Regions from separate parts of the Exiguobacterium sp. s80 genome, predicted to be linked through region 1. Evidence: a T-box and tRNA genes for the amino acid it is inferred to sense, from the RefSeq annotation. Region 1 holds a T-box; the other holds one or more tRNA genes.
The links. A T-box is a leader RNA that pairs with one kind of tRNA and senses whether it is charged. The one in region 1 lies ahead of ileS (isoleucine--tRNA ligase), so its partner is inferred to be a tRNA-Ile.

Region 1 (11,380 bases):
AATTCACCATCGACGAGCAATCCGCGCATGACGCCTTTTGATCGTAAGTGGCGCGTCAGTTGACGTGTATCGACGCCGGTTAAGCCCGGAATATCGAATTCTTCTAAGGCCTCTGCTAACGACGATTGGGAGCGGAAGTTCGACGGAGTATGGCAGACTTCACGGACGATGAGTGCTTTCGCAAGTGGTCGCGTCGTTTCGTAATCTTCCCGGTTGATGCCATAGTTCCCGATCAAGGGATTCGTCAAGACGATCATCTGGTCACAATAGGATGGATCAGATAACATTTCCTGGTATCCCGTCATCCCTGTCTGGAAGACGACCTCCCCCATCGTGACGCGTGTTGCGCCAAATGCTGTCCCTTCGAACGTCATACCATCTTCTAAAATGAGTGTCCGTTTAGACATGTGCCGTTTCCCCCTTGAATACGATTTTTCCACCGACGAGTGTCATGACCGGGTATCCTGTCAGTAACTGCCCCGCGAACGGTGTATTTTTTCCTTTTGAATAAAAGCGTTCTGGTTCAACCGGTCGGACGGTCTCTAAATCAAGCAACACGAAATCTGCCGGTGCCCCGACTTCCAAGCGACCATACGGTAAGTCGAACAAGGCGGCCGGCTTGCGTGCCAAGGCATCGACTAAGTCGCTTAGCGTCATCTGGTTCGTTTGAACAAGTTTCGTATAAAGTAGTGGAAAGGCTGTCTCGAAGCCCGTAATTCCAAATGGTGCCCGCTCGATGCCGAGCGCTTTTTCATCGGCTGCGTGCGGCGCATGATCCGTTGCGATACAATCAATCGTGCCATCGCGTAACCCTTCGAGCAGTGCCGCCCGGTCTGCCTTACTCCGAAGGGGCGGATTCATTTTAAAGTTCGGATCCTGCCCCTCGATGTCATCTTCCGTCAGGACGAGATGGTGCGGTGTCACTTCTGCCGTGACACGGATTCCTGCCCGTTTGGCGTCACGAATGACCCGGACTGATTCTTTTGTCGAGACATGACAGACATGATAATGGCAGCCGGTCGCTTCTGCGATTAAGACGTCGCGCGCGATGTGGATACTTTCCGCGAGTGATGGAATCCCCTGCAGTCCTTCCCGTTCACTATACGCACCTTCATGGACACAGCCGGCTTTCAACGTATCGTCCTCACAATGGGCGACGACCGCCTTCCCGAGTTTCGCGGCGCGGCGCATCGCTTCCCGCATGACGGCGGCACTTTGAACGCCGACGCCGTCATCTGTAAACGCAAAGGCATCCGTTAATTCTTCAAACGCGACGAGTTCCTGTCCTAGCTGATTTTTTGAAATCGCCGCATAAGGCAAAACCCGGACAGACGCCGTTTCTTCGATTTTCTTGAACAAGGCGTCTAACGTCTCGCGGTCATCCGGAACAGGACGCGTATTCGGCATCGGACAGATTGTCGTGAATCCGCCTGCTGCGGCTGCGGCCGTACCTGTTGCAATCGTTTCTTTATGTTCGCCACCCGGTTCGCGGAGATGGACATGAATATCGACGAAGCCTGGTGCTAACAAGCGGTTACTTGCATCGATGACTTGCTCGTCCGCCCGCGGCGCAGCATCGAGATCCGTAATCAAGCCATCCTCGATGCGAATGCTTGATTGTTGCAATTGTCCGTTTTGATACCATGTTGCGTGATCGATACGTAGTGTCATATTAAATCTCTCCTTCAGTTGAGTTAGGATGAAACGCACGTTCTAAAATCGCCATTCGGGCGAACACACCATTTTTCATCTGCTCGAAGATTCGTGACTGGGTATGTTCGACCAGTTCGTCCGCAATCTCGATCCCGCGATTGACGGGTGCCGGGTGTAAGATGATTGCTTCCGGTCGAATCCGCCGCATCCGGTCGAGTGTCAAACCATATTGTTCGTGATACGTTTCTTCGAGCTCCATCGCCTGATTGTGCCGTTCCTGTTGAACCCGGAGTAACATGATGATGTCACTTTGCTCGAGTGCCTCGTCAATCGGGACATAGGCAATCCCCATCGTCTCGTCAAACCATTCCGGTGGACCGGAACCGATGACGGTCGCCCCGAGCCGCTGCAACACGTCCGCGTTCGACCGGGCGACCCGGCTGTGTCGCAGGTCCCCACAGATGACAACCGTTTTGCCGTGAATATGACCGAATTCAGCGAACATCGTCATTAAATCGAGTAAAGACTGGGACGGATGTTGACCACTCCCATCGCCCGCGTTGATGACCGGAATCGTCAACTGTTCAATCAGCGCGTGGTAATAACCTGTCTCGTGATGGCGGATGACAAGTGCTTCGACCCCGAGTGCTTCAAGTGTTTTACATGTATCAAGTAACGTTTCTCCTTTTTGGACGGACGATGTCGTCGTCTCAAACGGCAGGACATGCATTCCTAAGCGATGTTCCGCCATCTCGAATGAACAGCGTGTCCGTGTCGAATTTTCAAAGAACAGGTTGGCGATCGTTTTATTCGCAAAGGTATTTGACGGTTGTCCATGTTTCAATTCAAGCGCCCGCTCAATCAACTGCTCGATTTCTAGAATCGAGAGCTGGTCGAGACTGACGAAATCGGGACTCACTGGTTGGGTTTTCATCTCGTTCACTCCTTTTTCGGCCGCAAAAAAGCGCACCTTCTGATGTGAAGGTGCGCTGAAGAAAGCAGATGAACATCTGCGATCTACAAGGGCCTCCACTTTATCGTCCTCTCGGGAACGTCTTAAAAGTCGTTAGCTGCTCGTTTCGGTTGTAAAGGTGTTTCTTCGATGTCGACTTCTTCCTGTGCCGCCTTCGGTAAAATCAAGTTCAAGACAACTCCGAGGATGGTGGCGAGCGCCATTCCTTCTAACGAGAAGTTCCCCACTTTCAAAGCTGCACCGCCGATGCCGATGACCAAGATGACCGCCGTGATCGTCAAGTTTCGTTTATCTGCTAAATCGACCTTACTTTCGACGATCGTCCGGAGACCGTTCGAGGCGATGACCCCGAACAAGAGGATGCTGATGCCGCCCATGACGGGTGTCGGAATCGTTTTAATGAAGCCTTCGACGTATCCAAGGAATCCGAAGCTGATTGCAAGTAATGCTGCGCCACCAAGGACAAACACGCTGTAGACACGCGTAATCGCCATGACACCGTTATTTTCGCCGTATGTCGTGACAGGTGGTCCACCGAGCATCGAAGCGACTGCCTTGGCAATCCCGTCTCCAAGCACTGTCCGGTGCATTCCCGGATCAAGGAGCGTCTCGCGCCCAATGATGCGGGAAGTGACCTTTTGTTCACCGATATGTTCCGTCAACGTGACGAGTGTGACCGGGACGATCAAGGCGAGTGCTGCCCAGTTCAAGGTCGGTGAATAGTCGAGGAACGGAATCGTAAAGTCAGGTAGATGGAAGAATGTTGCTTCGCGCAGTGGTGCGAAATCAACGATCCCGCTAATTGCTGCGACGAGGTATCCGGCGAGAATACCGAACAAAATCGGCACCGTACTCCACATGCCTTTAAAGTACGTCATCGCGAGGAGCGTAACAGCGAGCGTCGTCAAGGCGACGAAGAAGAACAAGCCGTTATATGTGCCATCCGCTCCGTTCATTGCCATGCTGACAGCCGTTGGGGCAAGCGATAGACCGATGACCATGATGACTGGACCGATGACGACCGGCGGAAGCAGTTTCATCAACCAGGAGACACCTGTGTACATGATGATTAAGGAGACAAGTCCGTAGACAAGTCCAGCGACCATCCCGCCGACAAGTGCATCTTCGACACCCCAGCGTTCGCTGACGGCGATGATCGGGACGATGTAGGCAAAACTAGAACCAAGGTATGTGGGGACTTTGAAACGGGTGACGGCGAGGAAAATCAACGTGCCGACTCCGCTCGCGACGAGTGCGACAGATGTGTTTAATCCCGTAAGTAACGGAACGAGCACGGTCGCACCAAACATCGCGAAGACATGTTGGAGGCTGAGCATCAGCCATTGAAGAGGATGTTTCGGTAATTCACGGACTTCAAGAATTGCTTTATGTTTTGACATGAGAGCATCTCCCTTTCTGGTCTCTCTGGACCACGTTAAAGGTATTTTTGATTTAACGTTTAATGAATACTTGATCAGCATCGTCGACTTCTGATAAGGCGACGACGACTTGTTCTTCGCGTGACGTCGGAACGTTCTTGCCGATGAAATCTGGTCGAATCGGGAGTTCCCGGTGACCTCGGTCAACAAGGACAGCTAACTGAATCATGCTTGGTCGACCATGATCGACGAGTGCGTCCATTGCCGCGCGGACCGTCCGTCCCGTGTACAGGACATCATCGACGAGCACAACGATTTTTCCTGTGACGTCTTCCGGCATCTCGGACCCTTTGATTTCCGGCTCGAGGCTTTTCTTCGAGAGATCATCGCGGTACATCGAGATGTCGACGACACCAAGTAACACGGCTTTTCCTTCAATCTCTTCAATCCGCCGGGCAAGGCGTCTCGCAAGTGTTTCGCCCCGCGTCTTGATACCGACGATCATCAATTCTTCAATCCCTTTGTTGCGCTCGATGATTTCATGGGCGATTCGTGTTAAGGCACGACTGATTGCCGCTTCATCTAAAATGATGGCTGGTTTCATGGCTTCTCCTTTCATAAAAAAACCTCCTGCTTAATCGGCAGGAGGTTGTTGAAGACAGATGTGTACATAGCAAAGCCATGTGTTTACACGCGTTACGGTGTCTCCCTTTCGTAGCCTCTCCGGACTCGATTAAAGGTGTTCTAATTTTGTAGGATCGTCACGCGGACGACCGATTTGGTGAGGCTGATGTCTCGCATCGCTCTCTAGGTGTTACTCTACCGTTTTATTAGAAAAACGTCAAGACTCTAATTCAAGTTTTTTCAACTGACTGATCTCAAACGTCATCTCTTCCGGGAGTGGTGCTTCGAACGTCAACCATTCGCCGGTCCGTGGATGTTCAAATCCGAGAACCGCTGCGTGGAGTGCTTGACCATTCATCTTCATCGTCTTCCGCGGTCCATATTTCGGGTCACCTGCGAGCGGGAATCCGATATAGCGCATGTGGACACGAATTTGGTGAGTCCGTCCTGTTTCGAGTTTACACTCAACGACCGTAAAGCCTTCATACCGATCGAGGACACGGAAATGCGTGACCGCTGCTTTTGAGTTTTTGTCCGTGACCGTCATCCGTTGACGGTCATTTTTATCACGGCCGACCGGTGCTTCAATCGTTCCGAGTTCATGGGGAATCTCGCCATGGACAAGCGCGATATAAAGACGTTCCGTCGTCTTATCTTTTAATTGTTGCGCAAGCGATTCATGGGCTAAATCATTTTTAGCGACCATCAAGAGACCCGATGTATCTTTATCGATCCGGTGAACGATTCCTGGTCGTTTGACCCCATTGATGCCTGAGAGGTCTTGACAGTGATGAAGCAACGCATTAACGAGTGTTCCTGACACATGTCCTGCTGCCGGGTGGACGACCATGCCTTTTGGTTTATTGATGACGATGACATCGCTGTCTTCGTAAACGACATCTAGCGGAATGTCTTCCGGTAAGATTTCGAGTTCGACGGCTTCCGGGATATGCACGGTGATGCTTTCCGTTCCCGTCATCTTATAGTTCGGTTTCACGATGCGTCCGTCTACTTCGACGTGCCCCGCCTTTAACCAGTCTTGCACTTGCGAACGCGACCACTCTTGTTGTTCAGCCAACCATTTATCGATTCGCCCTGTCGCGCCTTTTGCTTCGACCGTCCATACTTGTTGTTCATTCATTAATCAATCGTTCCCTTCTTCGTCAAACGCTCTTCGAACATGACGCTAATCAGCATCAAAATCACTCCAAATGTCAAGCAGACGTCTGCGACATTAAAGATCGGAAAATTATAGCCGAACGGATAAAAGTGTAAGAAATCAACGACTTCCCCACGCGCCATCCGGTCAATAAAATTTCCGATCGCTCCACTCAGTAGTAAAGCGACACTCCAAGCAAATACTTTGTTTTTTGTTCCTTCTTTGTACAGAAAATAAATCAGACCAACAACGACGAGAACCGTCACGATGAAGAAGAAGCCGAATTTTCCTTCAAGCATTCCCCATGCCGCTCCACGGTTGCGGTATGAATTGAGATAAAAGAAATTTGGAATGACTTCAATCGCTTGACCAATCGTCATCTGCTGAACGACGATCCATTTCGTCAATTGATCCACTCCTACGAGTAAAGCAGCAATCACTAAGTAAAGCCACATCCTGTTTTCCCCCACATCAAAAATAATGAGGGGTAGCTACGAAGTCGCAGTAGCCGCCCCTCCCCTTATTCATTATAAAGAATTGACGACCGCAGTACAACGAGGACAAAGTGTCGGATGAGCCGGATCTTGACCAAGTTCAGTCGAATATGTCCAGCAACGTTCACATTTCTCGCCGTCCGCTTTCAAAACAGTGATTGCTGTCGTCTCATAGTTACGTTCTGCCGAGTCGACAAAATCGATGTGTGAGACTTGAAGCAGTTGTTCAAGATGGTCGATTGTCGCAAGCAAGTTCTTCGTCGCTTCGTTCGGTGCGAGCTCGAGTTTGGCTTCGAGCGTTTTCCCGACGAGCTTCTCTGCCCGTGCTTCTTCAAGCGCCTTCAAGACATCATCGCGGAAGACGAGGAACGCGTTCCATTTCGCGATCAGTGCAAGTCCTTCTTCCGATACGTCGACTGCTTCCGGTAAATCCGTCAAGAAGATACTTGCCGTCTCGACACCAGGAACGAATTCCCATGCTTCGTCTGCCGTATGCGGTAAGACAGGTGCCATCAATTGTAACAATGTCACGACGGTATCATACATGACCGTTTGAACGGCACGACGCGCCGGTGCATCTGCTTGTTCGATATACAAGATGTCTTTCGTGTAGTCGAGGTAGAACGAAGACAGGTCAAGGACACAGAAGTTATGCAACAGTTGGTAAACTGCCATGAAATCATACGCATCATAGGCTTTTTTGACTTTACCGACTAATTGATCGAGCTTCGTCCGCATGAAACGGTCTGCTTCCGGTAAATCTTCAAACGCAACACGATGTGCCGTGTGATCGAATTGATCCAAGTTCCCGAGCAGGAAACGGACCGTGTTCCGGATTTTACGGTATGATTCTGAAACTTGTTTAAAGTTGTCCATCGATGCCCGGACATCTGACTGATAATCGACTGACGCAACCCACAGACGAAGAATCTCAGCACCGAATTGTTGCATGATTTGGATTGGGGCAATCGTATTCCCGATTGACTTCGACATCTTCCGTCCTTGACCGTCTAATACGAAACCATGACTGACGACTGCTTTATACGGTGCTTTTCCCGTTGTCGCAACAGCTGTCGAAAGCGACGAGTTGAACCAGCCACGGTATTGGTCTGAACCTTCGAGGTAAAGATCAGCCGGACGCTCTAGTTCTGGACGCGTCGCCAGCACACCGGCATGTGACGAGCCGGAATCGAACCAGACATCCATGATGTCTGTTTCTTTTTTGAACTGACCATTCGGACTTGCCGGGTGCGTAAAGCCTTCCGGCAATAAGTCGATTGCTTCGCGTTCATACCAAACGTTCGAACCGTGCTCTGCGAACAAGTTCGCGATATGGTCGATTGTTTCCGGTGTAACAATTTCTGTTCCGTCTTCTGCATAGAAGATTGGAAGGGGCACGCCCCATGCACGTTGACGCGAGATGACCCAGTCGCCACGATCTTTAAACATGTTGTGAAGACGTGTTTCTCCCCATGCCGGTACCCACTGCACATCTTTGATTTCGTCAAGGATTTCCGCACGGAAGTCTTTAATCGACGCGAACCATTGTGGTGTTGCCCGGAAGATGACCGGTTTTTTCGTCCGCCAGTCGTGCGGATACGAGTGTTTGATGAACGATAGTTTCAACAATGCGCCCGCTTTTTCTAACGCAAGACCGACTTCTTTATTCGCATCTTCATAGAACATGCCTTCGAATCCTGGTGCTTCCGCCGTCATGACCCCTTTATCATCGACCGGGCAGAGGACATCGAGTCCGTATGCTTGTCCGATGCGATAGTCATCTTCCCCGTGTCCAGGTGCCGTATGCACGACGCCGGTTGCTTCCGCCGTAACATGATCACCGAGCATGACGAGTGATTCACGGTCATAGAGCGGGTGTTTGGCTTTCATGTATTCGAAATCTGCTCCATTGAAGACACGACCGACTGTCGCGTCTTCCCATCCGAGTGCCTCGATGACTTCAGGAACAAGCGCCTCTGCGACGATATAACCTTTTCCTTCGTACTCGATCCGGGCATACGTGAGTTCCGCACTGACAGAGATTCCGAGGTTTGCAGGAATCGTCCACGGCGTCGTCGTCCAGATGACGAAGTGATCGGTTGGCTCTAAGATGTTATTTCCTTCTAAGACAGGGAACGCAACATAGATGGCAGCAGAACGTTTATCATGGTATTCGATTTCGGCTTCTGCCAGTGCCGACTCAGAAGAAGGTGACCAGTAGACTGGTTTTTTTCCTTTATAGATATAGCCTTTGTTCGCCATGTCACCGAAGAGGCGAATTTGCGCCGCTTCAAATTCCGGTTGGAGCGTGATGTATGGATTATCATAATCACCGAGAACACCTAAACGCTTAAACTGTTCACGCTGATGATCGACTTGTTCGAGCGCATATTTCGCACACAACTCACGGAACTCAGCGACCGACATCGTCTTCCGATCGACACCTGATTTTTGGAGCGCTGTTTCAATCGGTAAACCGTGTGTATCCCAACCCGGTACGTACGGTGAACGGAAACCATTCATCGATTTGTAACGGACGACGATATCTTTTAAGACTTTGTTTAATCCGTGCCCCATGTGGATATCACCGTTTGCGTATGGTGGTCCATCATGAAGGATGAAGGTTGGTTTCCCAGCATTTTTTTCTTGAACTGCTTGATATAAGTTCATCTCGTTCCAACGTGCCTGCATGTCCGGCTCACGTTTCGGCAAGTTACCTCGCATTAGAAATTCAGTTTTCATCATCAGTAATGTATCTTTGTACTCCATCTGGCATTCCCTCACTTCTTTTAATTTAACATACAAAAAAAGCCAAACACATCCCTGGTATAGGGACGAGCTTGGCTTGAACTCGCGGTACCACCCTACTAGTAGTTCAACCGTACGAACTACCACTTAAGAGCCCGATAACGGGGGCGAATCGGTGCGACTTACTTAATGGTTCAGTCTCACACTCGAAGGGGATATCCATTCTCACTTACTGTTCGGGCTCACACCAGTCCCCGATTCGCTTGCAGCAGTCTGATTAAGACGTGTCCTTGTCATTGATTTAAGTTATATGACATCGTCGTCATTATACGCAACTGCCGGAATCTCGTCAAGCGCACCACGGGTCGAACTATCAAACGCGTCCCAATCATGGCTTGCCAATAACTCCATCTGCGCATCGATCAAGACTTTAAAACGATTACGGTACAATTCGATTTTCTTACGCATCTGTTCGACTTCAAAGTCTGTCCGTTGCGCTCGACGCTGTGCGGAATCTTGCAGTTGTTCCGCTTCACGCTCGGCTTGTTTTAAAATCAAGCTTGCTTCTTTCGTCGCATTGGCCTTGACTTCTTCTCCTGCTTCTTGGGCAACGATGATTGACTTGTTTAACGTCTCTTCCATCGAACTGAAGTAATCGACACGCGATTGCATGTTTTGAATCACTTCTTGCTGTTGACGGTTTTCCCGCAACAACATTTCAAAATCCTTGATGACTTGATCAAGAAATTCGTTGACCTCATCCTCGTCATAGCCGCGAAACTTACGTGTAAATTCCTTATTATGAATATCAAGTGGCGTCAATGGCATGATGAAATCCTCCTCAGCATTTTTTAACCTTTTAATAATCCGTACTGTAATTTAATCCGGTCGCGTTTCGTCGACCCTAAAATAGCCGTCAATTTGACGCGGCCTGTTCCACGGAGCGAAAGCAAATCGCCTTCTTCAAGCATGAAGCTTGGATCTTCGACGATTTTATAATTCACTTTACTTTCCCCTTGTTTAATCAAACTCTGTGCTTTTTGTCTCGAAAAACCAAGCACTTCGCTGACGACAGTATCAAAGCGGAGCGAACTGACGAATCCAAGTTCTTCTTGCCATTCCTGTTCTTTGATCTTCAATTGGTCTTCTAGTTCGACGCGAGATAAACGAATTTTCGTTTTCCCTGCCCGCTCGACGTTGACTTCGATATAAGAAGCAACGTCTTCTGCGACTGCGAACTGAACGACTTGATCTTGAATGACGACGTCACCGAACTTGCCGCGTTTCAGACCGACGTTTAAGAGCGTACCTGTTACTTGTCGATGCGATAGTTCAACGAATTTTGTAGGATAATGAATACGATAGATGGCAATATCAAAGTCGCTCGCATCAAGTTCGTAGTAATCAGGCGCAATTAGTGCCCGCTGTCGCTCTGCCCCTTCGAAACCGCCCTCAAAAAAGAGGGCACATTTCGTTCCGACGAGTTCGCGTGTGATTTGCTGTTCGCGTGGGTCAAGAAAATCTGTCAGTTTAAACGTATAGGTCGCTTCGACATGATCGATCCAGTTTAAGACAAGATCGACGAACTCCCGCTCATGTCCGCGATAGTGATCATAGACGCTCATTAGAAGAAGATTGCTCGAATGCCTGACTGTGCTAAGTTCAACACTAAAAAGGCAACGATTGGTGAGATGTCAAGCATACCTCCGATGGGCGGGATGATCCGTCGGAAAGGCGCGAGGAACGGTTCGACTAACATCGCTAATACTTGTCCGAATCTTGACTCTCGTGCGTTTGGGAACCATGAAAGTAAAATATAAGCAATCATGACATAGCTATAATATTGAAGTAACGTGCTCAATGTACGCCCAATCGCGTACATAACTTGTGAATCCATGTTTACCACCCCTTATGATTGATATCATCTTCTCCAAGTAGATTTGAAATACTACCCGCGAGCTCGACGTTGTTCGGCACACAGAGGAGCGTGTTTTGACTGATTGTCGTAATCGTACCATCGAGTGCAAAGACGACGCCTGAAAGAAAATTAATCATTTGCCGTGATTGATCTTTTGACATGCGTTGCATATTAACGATGACCGCACGATTTTGACGGAGATGCTCCCCAATTTCTTGTGCTTCATTGAAGACACGCGGCTCACTTAAAATGACTTGTGATTTTGCTTTTTTCGTATGAATCGGAACGATATTCGATTGACGCACAGGGTCCTCCTTTTGAGTAACACTCGGGGTAGATTCCTCGTAGTACTCTTCATACTCTTGCTCTGCAGTACCTCTACCTTTATTTATTGTAGCATCATTTTCATATTCAAGTTCGTCTAAATCGTCT
Region 2 (11,380 bases), 980 kb from region 1:
TCAAGCGCATACCCGACTTCCATATTGTGTTTGATTGCGACGATTTCCATTGTTTTATCATCATAATCAATATCTTTCTCTGTAATTGTATCGAGCATGACTTGATTCTCTTCAGCAATCGATAACTTTTTTCGTTCTTCCAATGTCGGATACTTTTCTTTCATGACAGCATCAAAACGACGTTTCGACTCTTCTGTATTGGTCGCGATCCAGTAATCTTTTAAGTCACGTTCCGTTACCTTCCAATCATCTTTCGGTAAATTGATGATGGCAGCGAGACGTGAAGCTGTTTCAATCCGCTCATCGACCTTTGTATTTTGCGAGCGTCGGTAGACAATTGAATATTTTGAAATCGTATCGACGAGCAATCGTCCATCGCGGTCATAAATTTTCCCGCGTGGTACTTCATACTTGGAAGCGATCATCTCTGTTTTTTGAACTTCTCGTGAGATTTTTTCACCATTGACAATTTGGACGACACCAAGTCGGAAAATCAAAATCGCAAATAATAAAAAAACAACAAAGAACATTAAATTTAATCGAAGCGGCAAGTGGTTACGCCGTCTTCCTCTTACCGTGATTCGTTTCGCCATGGCGTACTCCCCTATCGTTCAAAAAGTCATCTTTGTTTATTATATAGAAGGAAACAATCCATAACAACCTATCCCATCATTTTCCGCATTAAAAAAAGAACCGTGCCCTCTTACCGGGGACACGGTTCTAGCATTTAAAAACGATTATTTTGCGTCAGCGTAAAGCTTGGCAACGTGATCCCAATCAATGACATTGAAGAATGCATTGATGTAATCCGGACGACGGTTTTGGTAGTTCAGGTAATATGCATGCTCCCAAACATCAAGTCCGAGAATTGGCGTTTTACCTTCCATGACTGGTGTATCTTGGTTCGGTGTCGAAACGACAGCAAGTTTGCCACCTTCGACGATGAGCCATGCCCAACCAGATCCAAAGCGTGTTGTAGCTGCTTTAGCGAAAGCATCTTTGAATGCATCGAATGAACCGAATGCTTCATCGATTGCTGAAGCGAGTTCGCCTGATGGTGCAGCACCGTCGTTCTTTTTAAGCAATTTCCAGAAGAATGAGTGGTTCCAATGACCGCCACCGTTGTTGCGAACTGCTGTTTGAATGTCAGCAGGAAGCGCATCAAGGTTTTGAAGCAACTCTTCTAATGATTTCCCTTCGTGTTCCGAGCCTTCGAGCGCCGCGTTGACGTTCGTGACGTAAGCATTATGGTGTTTCGAGTGGTGAATCTCCATCGTACGAGCATCGATATGTGGCTCAAGCGCATCATAAGCGTAGCCGAGTTCTGGTAATTCAAATTTTGACATTTTCATGTCCCCCTTTATCCTATTTTCGGAACTTCAATACCTTTTAAGACTAGCAAAAATGACGGGTATAACGCAAGTAATGACCCTTACATTTTATTGTTCATCGCGTGGTGCGAATACAGAGACACCACCACCCGGAACAGGGAAAACACCAAATCCTTCTTCATCGATGACGACAGGCTCATCTTGGTGATTTGTGTAATCGAACCATTCTTCACCAGCACGATCTTCTCCGACGAACATCCGTTTTTCACACATGTCTGCATTTGACAATAGTACGGCACAACCCGAGTTCGGGAACTCTTCGACTCCGTGACGGACCCAACCGACACAGTGTGGATCATCGAGATAATCTTCTTGTTTCCCGTATGCTTTATGGTAGCGGGCGTACAGCAATGCATCAATCATCTCTTTTTTACCTTCGACTGGATGTGGTCCTTGTACACCGTAATAATCGCCGTAAAAGACACACGGATAACCGTCTTTACGAAGGAGAACGGATGCGTAAGCATGTTGTTTAAACCAATCATCGACCCACGACTCAAGCGATTCGCCTGGTTGCGAATCATGGTTGTCAACGAATGTAACAGCATTCGTCGGGTGCGACTCAACAAGTGTATCTGCGAAGAGCATCGTCAAATCAAATTTTTTCCCCTGTTCTGATGCTTCGTGGAACTTATAATGAAGCGGAACATCGAATAAATCAATTGTATAGTCGACGCTATCTAAGAAGTGACGACAATCATCTAAGTCAGATTTCCAAAATTCACCGACCATATAAAAATCTTCTGGATTTTCACCCATCATTGATTTCGCGAATTCATTGACGAATTCGTAATTGATATGCTTGATTGCATCGAGTCGGAATCCTTGGCAATCGAGTGTATCCTTGAACCAATGCCCCCAGTCGATCATTTCCTTGCGGACTTCAGGATGATTGTAATCGATGTTCGCAAACATCAAGTAATCATAGTTCCCGAATTCGCTATCGACTTGGTTGTTCCAGTCTTTATTTTTTCCGGAAATTTTGAAGACGCCGGTTCTTTCTTCTCGCGCATCAAAATCCGTTCCGTTAAAGAATTCATGATTCCAAACAAAATCAGAATACTTCCCGTCACGTCCTGGGAAAGTAAATTTTGTCCATGCATCGATTTCGAATTCTTCTGAAATTTCTTTCGACCGATCTTCTGGGTTAACTTCGACGACATTAATCGTCTCCAGTTCATCTGCTGCCGCCTTATGGTTCATGACGACATCGGCATAAACAGCGATATCATTTTCATGTGCCACTTGAATTGCTTCAAGTAGTTCGTCTTTCGTCCCGTATTTCGTCCGAACCGTTCCTTTTTGATCGAACTCACCTAAATCATAAACATCGTATATCCCATACCCTGTGTCTTCATCTGATTGCCCCTTAGAAGCTGGTGGAATCCAAACAGATGTGATGCCTGCAGCACGAAGCTCCGGCGCTCTCTCTTTTAAACGTTGCCAATGCTTCCCATCATTTTCTACATGCCACTCGAAAAACTGCATCATTGTATGGTTACGTTCCATCTCTCTTCGCTCTCCCTCAATTACTATAGTATGAATATTATTACAATATCTTTAATATTCCCCAAGCGAACAAAAATAAACGCACACCCCTAAACAGGAGTGTGCGTTTATTAAATGGACCCTGCAGGACTCGAACCTGCGACCGGACGGTTATGAGCCGTCAGCTCTAACCAGCTGAGCTAAGGGTCCTTAAATAAATAGTAGCGGCGGAGGGAGTCGAACCCACGACCTCACGGGTATGAACCGTACGCTCTAGCCAGCTGAGCTACACCGCCATAATGAATTAAAACAACTACAATTAGATTAATGGAAAGCATCTAAAATGTCAATAAATTATTTCACAAAAATAAAGAGAGACTTCTTTACAGAAGTCCCTCCCGCTTATATTCATTTCATTCAAGCCGTTCCCGAACGTTGTTCGAGTACTAAATCTGTAATATTGACGGCGTGATCGCCAATCCGTTCGAGGTTCGATAACAGATCAACAAAAATCATACCCGCTTGACCTGTACACTCCCCGGCATTGACGCGTAAGACGTGGTGTTTACGGAATGAACGCTCGAGTGAATCGAGTTTCCCTTCTAATTCAAGGACTTGGCGTGCTAACGAAACATCATCACGTTCAACTGCTTTGATTGCCGTATCGACGATTTTTTGTGTTAGAACGTACATTTCATCCAACTCTTTTTTCGCTTTTGGCGTAAATTCAATCCGGTTGACGATTTGGAAGTCAACGAGTTCGATTACGTTTTCGACATGATCACCAATCCGTTCGAAGTCATTGACCGCATGCATTAAGAGCGAATGGTCATTCGATTCACGTTCAGAAAGATCGTTCGCCGCCACTTTGACAAGGTAGTTCGTGACTTCCGTGTTCAAATGGTTGATTGCATATTCAATCTGACCAGCGTCAGAAACATCTTTTTTATCATGGGATTGCGTGTAGCGATGTGCTTTACCGAGTGCTTCTTTCGAGAACTCACCCATCCGTAAGACTTCCATTTTTGCTTGGTTAAGCGCAAGTGAAGACGATTGATTCAAGATGTTTTGATCCAAATGACGTGGTTTTGAATCGACTGTCGTGTCTGTTCCCGGAACGACCTTTTTAACAAGCCATGCGATTTGTGCGATGAACCAACATTGAATCAATGTGTTGACGACATTGAACGTACCATGTGCAAAGGCAATTTGCATTTTCGGTTCAAGATTGAGTACACCTGTGATCCAAGCGATGAACGTCGAGAACAAAGGTAAGGCGACTAAGAAAATAATCGTACCGACGATATTGAAGATGACGTGTGCTGCTGCTGTCCGTTTTGCGGCAATCGATGCACCGAGTGCTGCGAGTACTGCCGTGATCGTTGTTCCGATATTATCCCCGAATAAAATCGGGAGAGCTGCTTTGATATCAATCATGCCACCAGAGTATAACTCCTGCAAAATACCAATCGTCGCAGAGGACGACTGGACAAGGAACGTAAAGACCGTCCCGACGAACACACCGAGTAACGGATTGTCTGACATCGAAATCGTCAGTTCACGGAACCACTCACTTGATTGAAGTGGTTTCATGCCGTCACCCATCAATGTCAAACCATAGAACAAGGCACCGAAACCGAAGAAGATTTGTCCGATGTATTGAATCCGTTCTTTATTGAAGAAGAAGATGAGAAACGCACCAAGCGCGATTGCAGGAAGGGCTGCTTCCTTGACGTTAAAGCCGATGATGAAGGCCGTGATCGTCGTTCCGATATTCGCCCCCATGACAACACCGATTGCTTGACGTAAATTCATCAGACCCGCGCTGACGAGTCCAACGACGATAACGGTCGTACCTGACGATGATTGAATCAAGACCGTGACGACAATACCGGCAAGAATTCCGAGTAACGGGTTCGATGTGTATTTGTCTAAAATGTAACGAAGTCGGTCTCCTGCTGTTTTTTGGAGCCCATCTCCCATATACTTAATACCGAATAGGAAAATACCGAGTCCACCAATAAAAGTGAAAATCATTTCCTGCAAATCATAATTCATCGTTTCATCTCCTCATATCTAAAAAAGTGGGATTGATTTTTTGTTAAGATTTTATTGTTTCAACCTCTCCTATTATGTAAAGGTCCGTTGAACTTGTAAATAGTTTTATCAACATTTGAATGTTAAGGTTTTATTAACCTGTACCAAAACAGAGAAAACCCTTTATTACAAGCGTTCCCAAACTCACTACACCACTGTTATGAAACAGAGAAAAGAGTGTTATCATGATTTTTTTAAGACAATTTATTAATTATTTACAAACCACCTTAGTTCCAAACCGATCTTTTTTAAAGACTCGCCTTGCCGATGTCTCCCTTTATTTTTGTGGATTAGCGTGGATTTCATTTTGGACGACAGTCATCGATAGTATATTTATCATCAAAACGGTTCCATTCATCGTCTGGTTTATGCTCCATTTCATTTTCGTCGCCATCGCGCTTTTACTGTTTCTTCTATTGATGTCGTATTTGAATCGTTGGTTGATTGATTGGATACTCAAAAGACCATGGGCGTACCGGCAAGTTTTTCCGTATACGGTTGCTGCTAACTTATGGAGCTTTCCAGTCGGTGTCCTCTGTTATCAGCTCGGATTCACAGCACTTGGGGTAACGCTCCTATTAGTCGGTCACTTCATTTATTCTTTACTGCCCGTTTTCTCAGCGCGGAAGCGAAAAAAAAATACTCGTCCAAAGTCGTGATTCTGCCTTACTTCTTCGTCTCAGCTCCGTCTACCGGCGGATTGACAGTTGCTTATTTCTATTAAAGAATTGTAAATGTTCGAATTTCGTTCTTGTTTCTCGATTTTTAGGGAATAGTTCGATATGATAGAGAAGGTAAACTTACACAATATGGCGCTATGCCACAAAAGGAGATTTTCGATATGCCGAAAATGGTCCATCGCTCTAAGACTCGTCCCGTTCGTGTTGGGGACCTTGTCATTGGTGGAAATAATGAAGTCATCATTCAAAGTATGACAACAACAAAAACACACGACGTCGAAGCGACTGTCGCTGAAATCTTACGACTTGAAGAAGCCGGATGCCAAATCGTCCGCGTTGCTTGTCCAGAAGAACGTGACGCACTTGCGCTCGCTGAAATCAAAAGCCGAATCAACATTCCGCTTGTCGTCGACATTCATTTCAACTATAAACTTGCGCTCATGGCAATCGAAGCAGGCGTCGACAAAATCCGGATCAACCCGGGTAACATCGGTCGTCGCGAAAAAGTTGAAGCGGTCGTCACAGCTGCAAAAGCTAAAAATATTCCAATCCGGATTGGTGTCAACGCTGGTTCACTCGAGAAACACATTCTTGAGAAATACGGATACCCAACAGCACGTGGTATGGTCGAAAGTGCCTTACACCACATTAAGATTCTTGAAGACCTTGACTTCCATGACATCATTGTTTCGCTTAAAGCATCTGACGTTCAGCTTGCGCTTGAAGCTTATCAGTTAGCATCTGAATCATTTGACTACCCACTTCATGTCGGTATTACAGAGTCAGGTCCTTTACGTACTGGTTCATTAAAATCCGCTGCTGGTCTTGGTGCGATTCTTTCACGCGGTATCGGGAACACGGTCCGTGTCTCACTATCAGCTGATCCGGTCGAAGAAGTGAAAGTCGCAAAAGAAGTCTTGAAATCATTTGGTCTCGCAGCAAACGCAGCAACATTGATTTCTTGCCCAACATGCGGTCGGATTGAAATCGACTTGATGGCGATTGCGGCAGAAATCGAGGATTATATCGATAAGATTCAAGTCAACATCAAAGTTGCTGTACTCGGCTGTGCCGTCAACGGTCCTGGTGAAGCACGTGAAGCGGATATCGGAATTGCCGGAGCACGTAACGAAGGGCTTCTGTTCCGCCACGGAGAAATTATCCGTAAAGTACCTGAAGCGACGATGGTCGAAGAATTGAAAAAAGAAATCGATGCAATCGTTCTTGAAAAAGAAGCTGAAAAAGAAGCGGCGAAAGCCAACCAAGTTTAATTGTTGAAGAGCCCTCTTTTTAATTGAAGAGGGTTCTTTTCATATCCGTTTTTCGACTATGTTATACTAATGACAGAAATTTAAGGAACGCAGGTGATCCAATTGAAAATCGGCATCGATATCGATGGGACGATTACGCACCCGTCTTCATGTTTTAACTATATGAACAAGTATTTAGGAACTTCGATTGACTTCGAAATGGCATCCGAATATGAATTGCATACGTATACGGATATGGGACAAATCGAGTTTTGGGAATTCATGGTCAAGTCTGGTCATGAGCTCGGTATTTATCGAGAATCTACGCCTCAGGCATTTGTCCAAAAACATTTATGGGAATTACGTCAACATTTTGATTTGCACTACGTAACGGCACGCTCAGAAATCGTTCGACCGGTTACGGAAGAATGGATTGCGCGCCATGAGTTACCACTCGACTCGCTCATCATGACCGGGTCGCATGACAAGGTTCAAGTTGTACGTGATCTATCACTCGATTTATTCATGGAGGATCGATTAGAGAATGCGTTACAAATTGCGGAAGATACGTCAATTCCAGTTATTTTGTTCGATGCTCCTTACAATCGAAAAGCACTTCCAGAGAACATCATTCGTGTTTCTTCTTGGGATGAAGCCGTTCAAACGATTTATAAATTCGCTCCAATCCGTTAAAAAACAGCCTTATCCGGCTGTTTTTTTCCATTTTTTATACATAATCCGTCTACGTTATCGTACAATTATCATGAATTCGTTACGTTTTGTCTCGAGTCATCTTCTATTAGCTGAAAGGATTTTTTTATGTTATCGACGTTGAATATTTTTTTCACGAACATATGCATTATATTTTTAATACTATCTGTCACATTTTATTTGATGCGAAATCGACTCCCGATCCAGTATGACTCCAAGCGTTCAACGCGCTTGTATTTTGGTTTAGCAAATGGTTTAACCGGCATTTTACTGATGCATAACTCCATCTCAATCAATGGATCATTGATTGATTTACGACTGCTGCCGCTCGCTCTATCCGCTCTATACGGGGGGCCAGTCAGCATTGTGACGACAGGAATTATTTTACTGCTGTATCGTGTCCTCATCAGCGGGGGTGAATCCGTTAGTGCCTTACAAAATTCTCTAATGATGCTGACCGGATTTACCGTGCTTATCATCCTCTGTGCTCAACTCATCAAACATAAAGGGCGACTCTTCACTGTTATTGTGACAATAGGCTCTACCTTAGTTCTCTTACGCATGTTGCTCGGCCCTTCACAACCTCATGCATGGCAGACGATTTTTTTGCCGTATTTCTTAATCACAATTGGCGCCTCGATTCTTTTTTATCATCTTTCATATATGTTACAAGGACACTTCGTTCTTTACGCGTACCAGTCCTATTTGGCTTCGACCGATGAACTGACGCGCCTCGCGAACCGTCACGTTATCATGGAAAAAGTACAGGCTCTTGTAGAAGCGAAGGCACCTTGGGGTGTGATCATCTTCGATCTTGACCACTTTAAGTCAGTCAATGATCAATATGGTCATGCTGTCGGAGATGCTGTATTACGTCATTTTTCCGTTTTACTCACACAGGAGTGCCCGGATAGTATCACGGTCGGTCGCTACGGTGGCGAAGAGTTTATCGTCGTCATTCCGAATACATTTACGGTTTCACCGACGCGACTCGCAAGACAACTCGTTCAATCCGTCACCGATACACCGTTCGTCATGCAAGACCACGCCTTGACGATTACTGTTTCTGCCGGTGTCGCCTACGCGAAAAATCAGGCAGCCGGAATCGTTTTTAAACAAGCGGATACCGCGCTCTATGCTGCAAAAGACAACGGCCGTAACCAGGTCATGTTATACGATAAATAAGGAAGCATGGACTTAATCCATCGCTTCCTTATTTTTGCTTTCTAATAAAAGAATGATATCTGTTAGCGAAACTGGTTTTGCAAAAAAGTAACCTTGAAAAAGATGAATCCCAATATCTTTCGCAATTTGAACTTCTTCTCCTGTCTCTACCCCTTCGACGATACACTCGACATTCATCGAACGTGTCAATTGGAAAATCGATTCAAGGATGGACTGGCGTTTTGCTGATTCTTCAATTTGTTCAATGAACTGTTTCGGTATTTTTAATTGGCGCAAAGGTAACAACCGTTCCAATACATGGTAAGAGGCATGACCTGTTCCAAAGTCATCTAACGACACTGGAAAATCAAGTGTTTTTATCCGCCGTAATGCCCGAAGAATCGGCTGGCTCTCAAAATCGAGCGACTGACTTTCCGTAATCTCGATTTTGATTTGTTGCGGTTTAAGCGAATACTTAAGTAGCATCCGTTCAATAAAGGGCATGAACGATTCGTTCGTCAATTGGCGTGGTGACACATTCACTGATACCGTAAAATTCTCTGGCACAAGACCGATCAATCGTTTTCTTGTCTTACAGCCTTCTTCAAAAATCCATTCGCCTAGACGAATGATTAAGTCACTTTTTTCAGCAATCGGGATGAAGACGGATGGTTGATTCGCTTTAGACAACTCCGTTTTCCAGCGAACGAGTGCTTCAAGTCCAACAAAGGTCTGTTGATTCGAATCGTACTGTAGCTGATAGACTAAATAAAAATCTCGATTGACTTCAGCAAGTGATAAGGCGCGCGCAGCTTCGACACGTAATGTTTGTTCACAGCGCCATGTTTGATCGATACACATGACTTTTTTATCATTTTGAACGGATTCTTGTAGCGCAGAATTCACTTGTTGAACTCGTTTCATCCAACTTTTTTGCAACGTATCGCCGTCATCAATTACGATATACAGATTGACATAAATTTGATGGAGGTCGATCTGATAGGGCGCAGACATTTTTTGACTAAGTAACTCCATCTCATCATGACAGGAAACACCTTCAGGTTTTTCCATGACGACAGCAAGCGTCCCTCCTTCAATCCGCACAAGTGCTAAGTAAGGTGGAAGTAATGATTGGAGTCGTTCGATACATTCAAACAAGACACGAGCTTGTATGTCTTCTCCAAAATAGCGTGCCAATTCATAATAATTCTCAAGGTGAATACCGATGAGCAGTAAATGTTGACGGTTAGCATCATCAAAAAAATCTTCTAATCCACGCATATTCAATAATTCTGTTTGCGGATCACGTTTTGCGGCCTCATCAAGTTGATTAGCAAGCGAGTGCAATTGACTTAAATTTCGTATATGTAAATGATTGATGATTAGCGCAATGCAAATTCCAATCGTAACCATCCCGAGCCGTGCGACATGATCTGAAGAGTCGATTTCCACCAGAGTCGTCGTTGTATTGAACATGATAAACAGATTCGTCGCTAGTACGACGACAATCGTATACCACATCACAATCCGGTTGTACGAGATCAAGGCAATCATTAAAAATAAAAAACAATTTGCCCAAGCTGTGACGGCAGCATATGGTAACAAATTAATCGAGATGATCGGCACAATCAGTAACATGATGGAGAGGAGATGCGATTGATATTTTGACGCGATATGACTTCGACTAATGATAAACGTCGTTATCCCGATCACTAAAAGCAGTATGATGATCGTTGATCGATTAAGATACGCATTTTGTAATACATCATCCGTCGTCCCTAAAAAAATCAAAGCTCCTGCTGTCATCATGAACAACGCAAAATTTCCCATCCAGTGTTGTTGTGCGATAGTGGTATCAGTCGTCGTGCTAAGCGGCATACGTCTCCTCCTTTCATTTCCGATTGTCATTGAGGTAGTCATTTTTTTATTCGACATCGCTTGATGATACTCCTGTCTTACGTTATGTGTCAATTTTTTACTTAAAAAGACATGTTCTTCTGTTTTTACACAGCTGAACATGTCTGATTTGATTTAATATCCAAAAAAGCTGGTGATGATGGCGCTTGACTTCACTTGATTTTTATCGCGAATCTGTCCGACATAGATGACGTCCCCTGACAAGATATCGACGACACGAATTTGATAATCATAGTCGTTCATCTTGGAGACGAAATAAAACTGGTTGTCTGCAAATGCTTCGTTAATCGATTCCATCTTTTTCTCCGCCGCTTCAAGCCTGATTGCATCCTTTGTCACTTGCTTCGTTGCAGTGTCATAGACGGTCCATTGCAGTTCGTTTGTTTCTTCATTTTCATTATAAGCGATCAATCGTTCGCCGTTGCCCATCGCAACGAAGGATTGATTCGTTTTATTTAACTTCTCGATTGGTCGGACGTGTTTCCCGTCATCTTCAAAGTATTCATCTTTCGTCCCGACTTGATTTTCGTCAATAAATAGTTGTCTATAAATAACGCGATCCGGCCCGGCCGTTAAGTAGTTTCTGAATTCGTTCTTTTTGATTGCCGGTGAAGCGAGTCGGATTGGCTTGATTTTTTTCTGTTGATAGTCCACTTGCATCAATTGAGTGGTCTCGTGATTT

Region 2: it has a tRNA-Ile gene. The T-box ahead of ileS (isoleucine--tRNA ligase) is inferred to sense a tRNA for this amino acid. The anticodon was not compared.

What each region holds. Positions count from the first base shown of each region.
Region 1 covers NZ_JACSMP010000001.1:1,187,544-1,198,923, forward strand. Annotated here, with positions in the region: gene KNP94_RS06280 (carbamoyl phosphate synthase small subunit) at 1-407, opposite strand, end outside; gene KNP94_RS06285 (dihydroorotase) at 400-1,671, opposite strand; gene KNP94_RS06290 (aspartate carbamoyltransferase catalytic subunit) at 1,673-2,587, opposite strand; gene KNP94_RS06295 (uracil-xanthine permease family protein) at 2,710-4,026, opposite strand; gene pyrR (bifunctional pyr operon transcriptional regulator/uracil phosphoribosyltransferase PyrR) at 4,079-4,609, opposite strand; gene KNP94_RS06305 (RluA family pseudouridine synthase) at 4,847-5,770, opposite strand; gene lspA (signal peptidase II) at 5,770-6,243, opposite strand; gene ileS (isoleucine--tRNA ligase) at 6,316-9,051, opposite strand; T-box leader at 9,110-9,336, opposite strand; gene KNP94_RS06320 (DivIVA domain-containing protein) at 9,337-9,858, opposite strand; gene KNP94_RS06325 (YlmH family RNA-binding protein) at 9,882-10,655, opposite strand; gene KNP94_RS06330 (YggT family protein) at 10,655-10,927, opposite strand; gene KNP94_RS06335 (cell division protein SepF) at 10,930-11,380, opposite strand, start outside.
Region 2 covers NZ_JACSMP010000001.1:203,461-214,840, reverse strand. Annotated here, with positions in the region: gene KNP94_RS01095 (peptidoglycan D,D-transpeptidase FtsI family protein) at 1-593, opposite strand, end outside; gene KNP94_RS01090 (superoxide dismutase) at 738-1,346, opposite strand; gene KNP94_RS01085 (alpha-amylase) at 1,440-2,900, opposite strand; tRNA gene KNP94_RS01080 (tRNA-Ile) at 3,016-3,089, opposite strand; tRNA gene KNP94_RS01075 (tRNA-Met) at 3,102-3,175, opposite strand; gene KNP94_RS01070 (Na/Pi cotransporter family protein) at 3,297-4,937, opposite strand; gene KNP94_RS01065 (hypothetical protein) at 5,162-5,635, shown strand; gene ispG (flavodoxin-dependent (E)-4-hydroxy-3-methylbut-2-enyl-diphosphate synthase) at 5,818-6,927, shown strand; gene KNP94_RS01055 (5' nucleotidase, NT5C type) at 7,021-7,599, shown strand; gene KNP94_RS01050 (GGDEF domain-containing protein) at 7,726-8,802, shown strand; gene KNP94_RS01045 (EAL domain-containing protein) at 8,815-10,659, opposite strand; gene KNP94_RS01040 (hypothetical protein) at 10,813-11,380, opposite strand, start outside.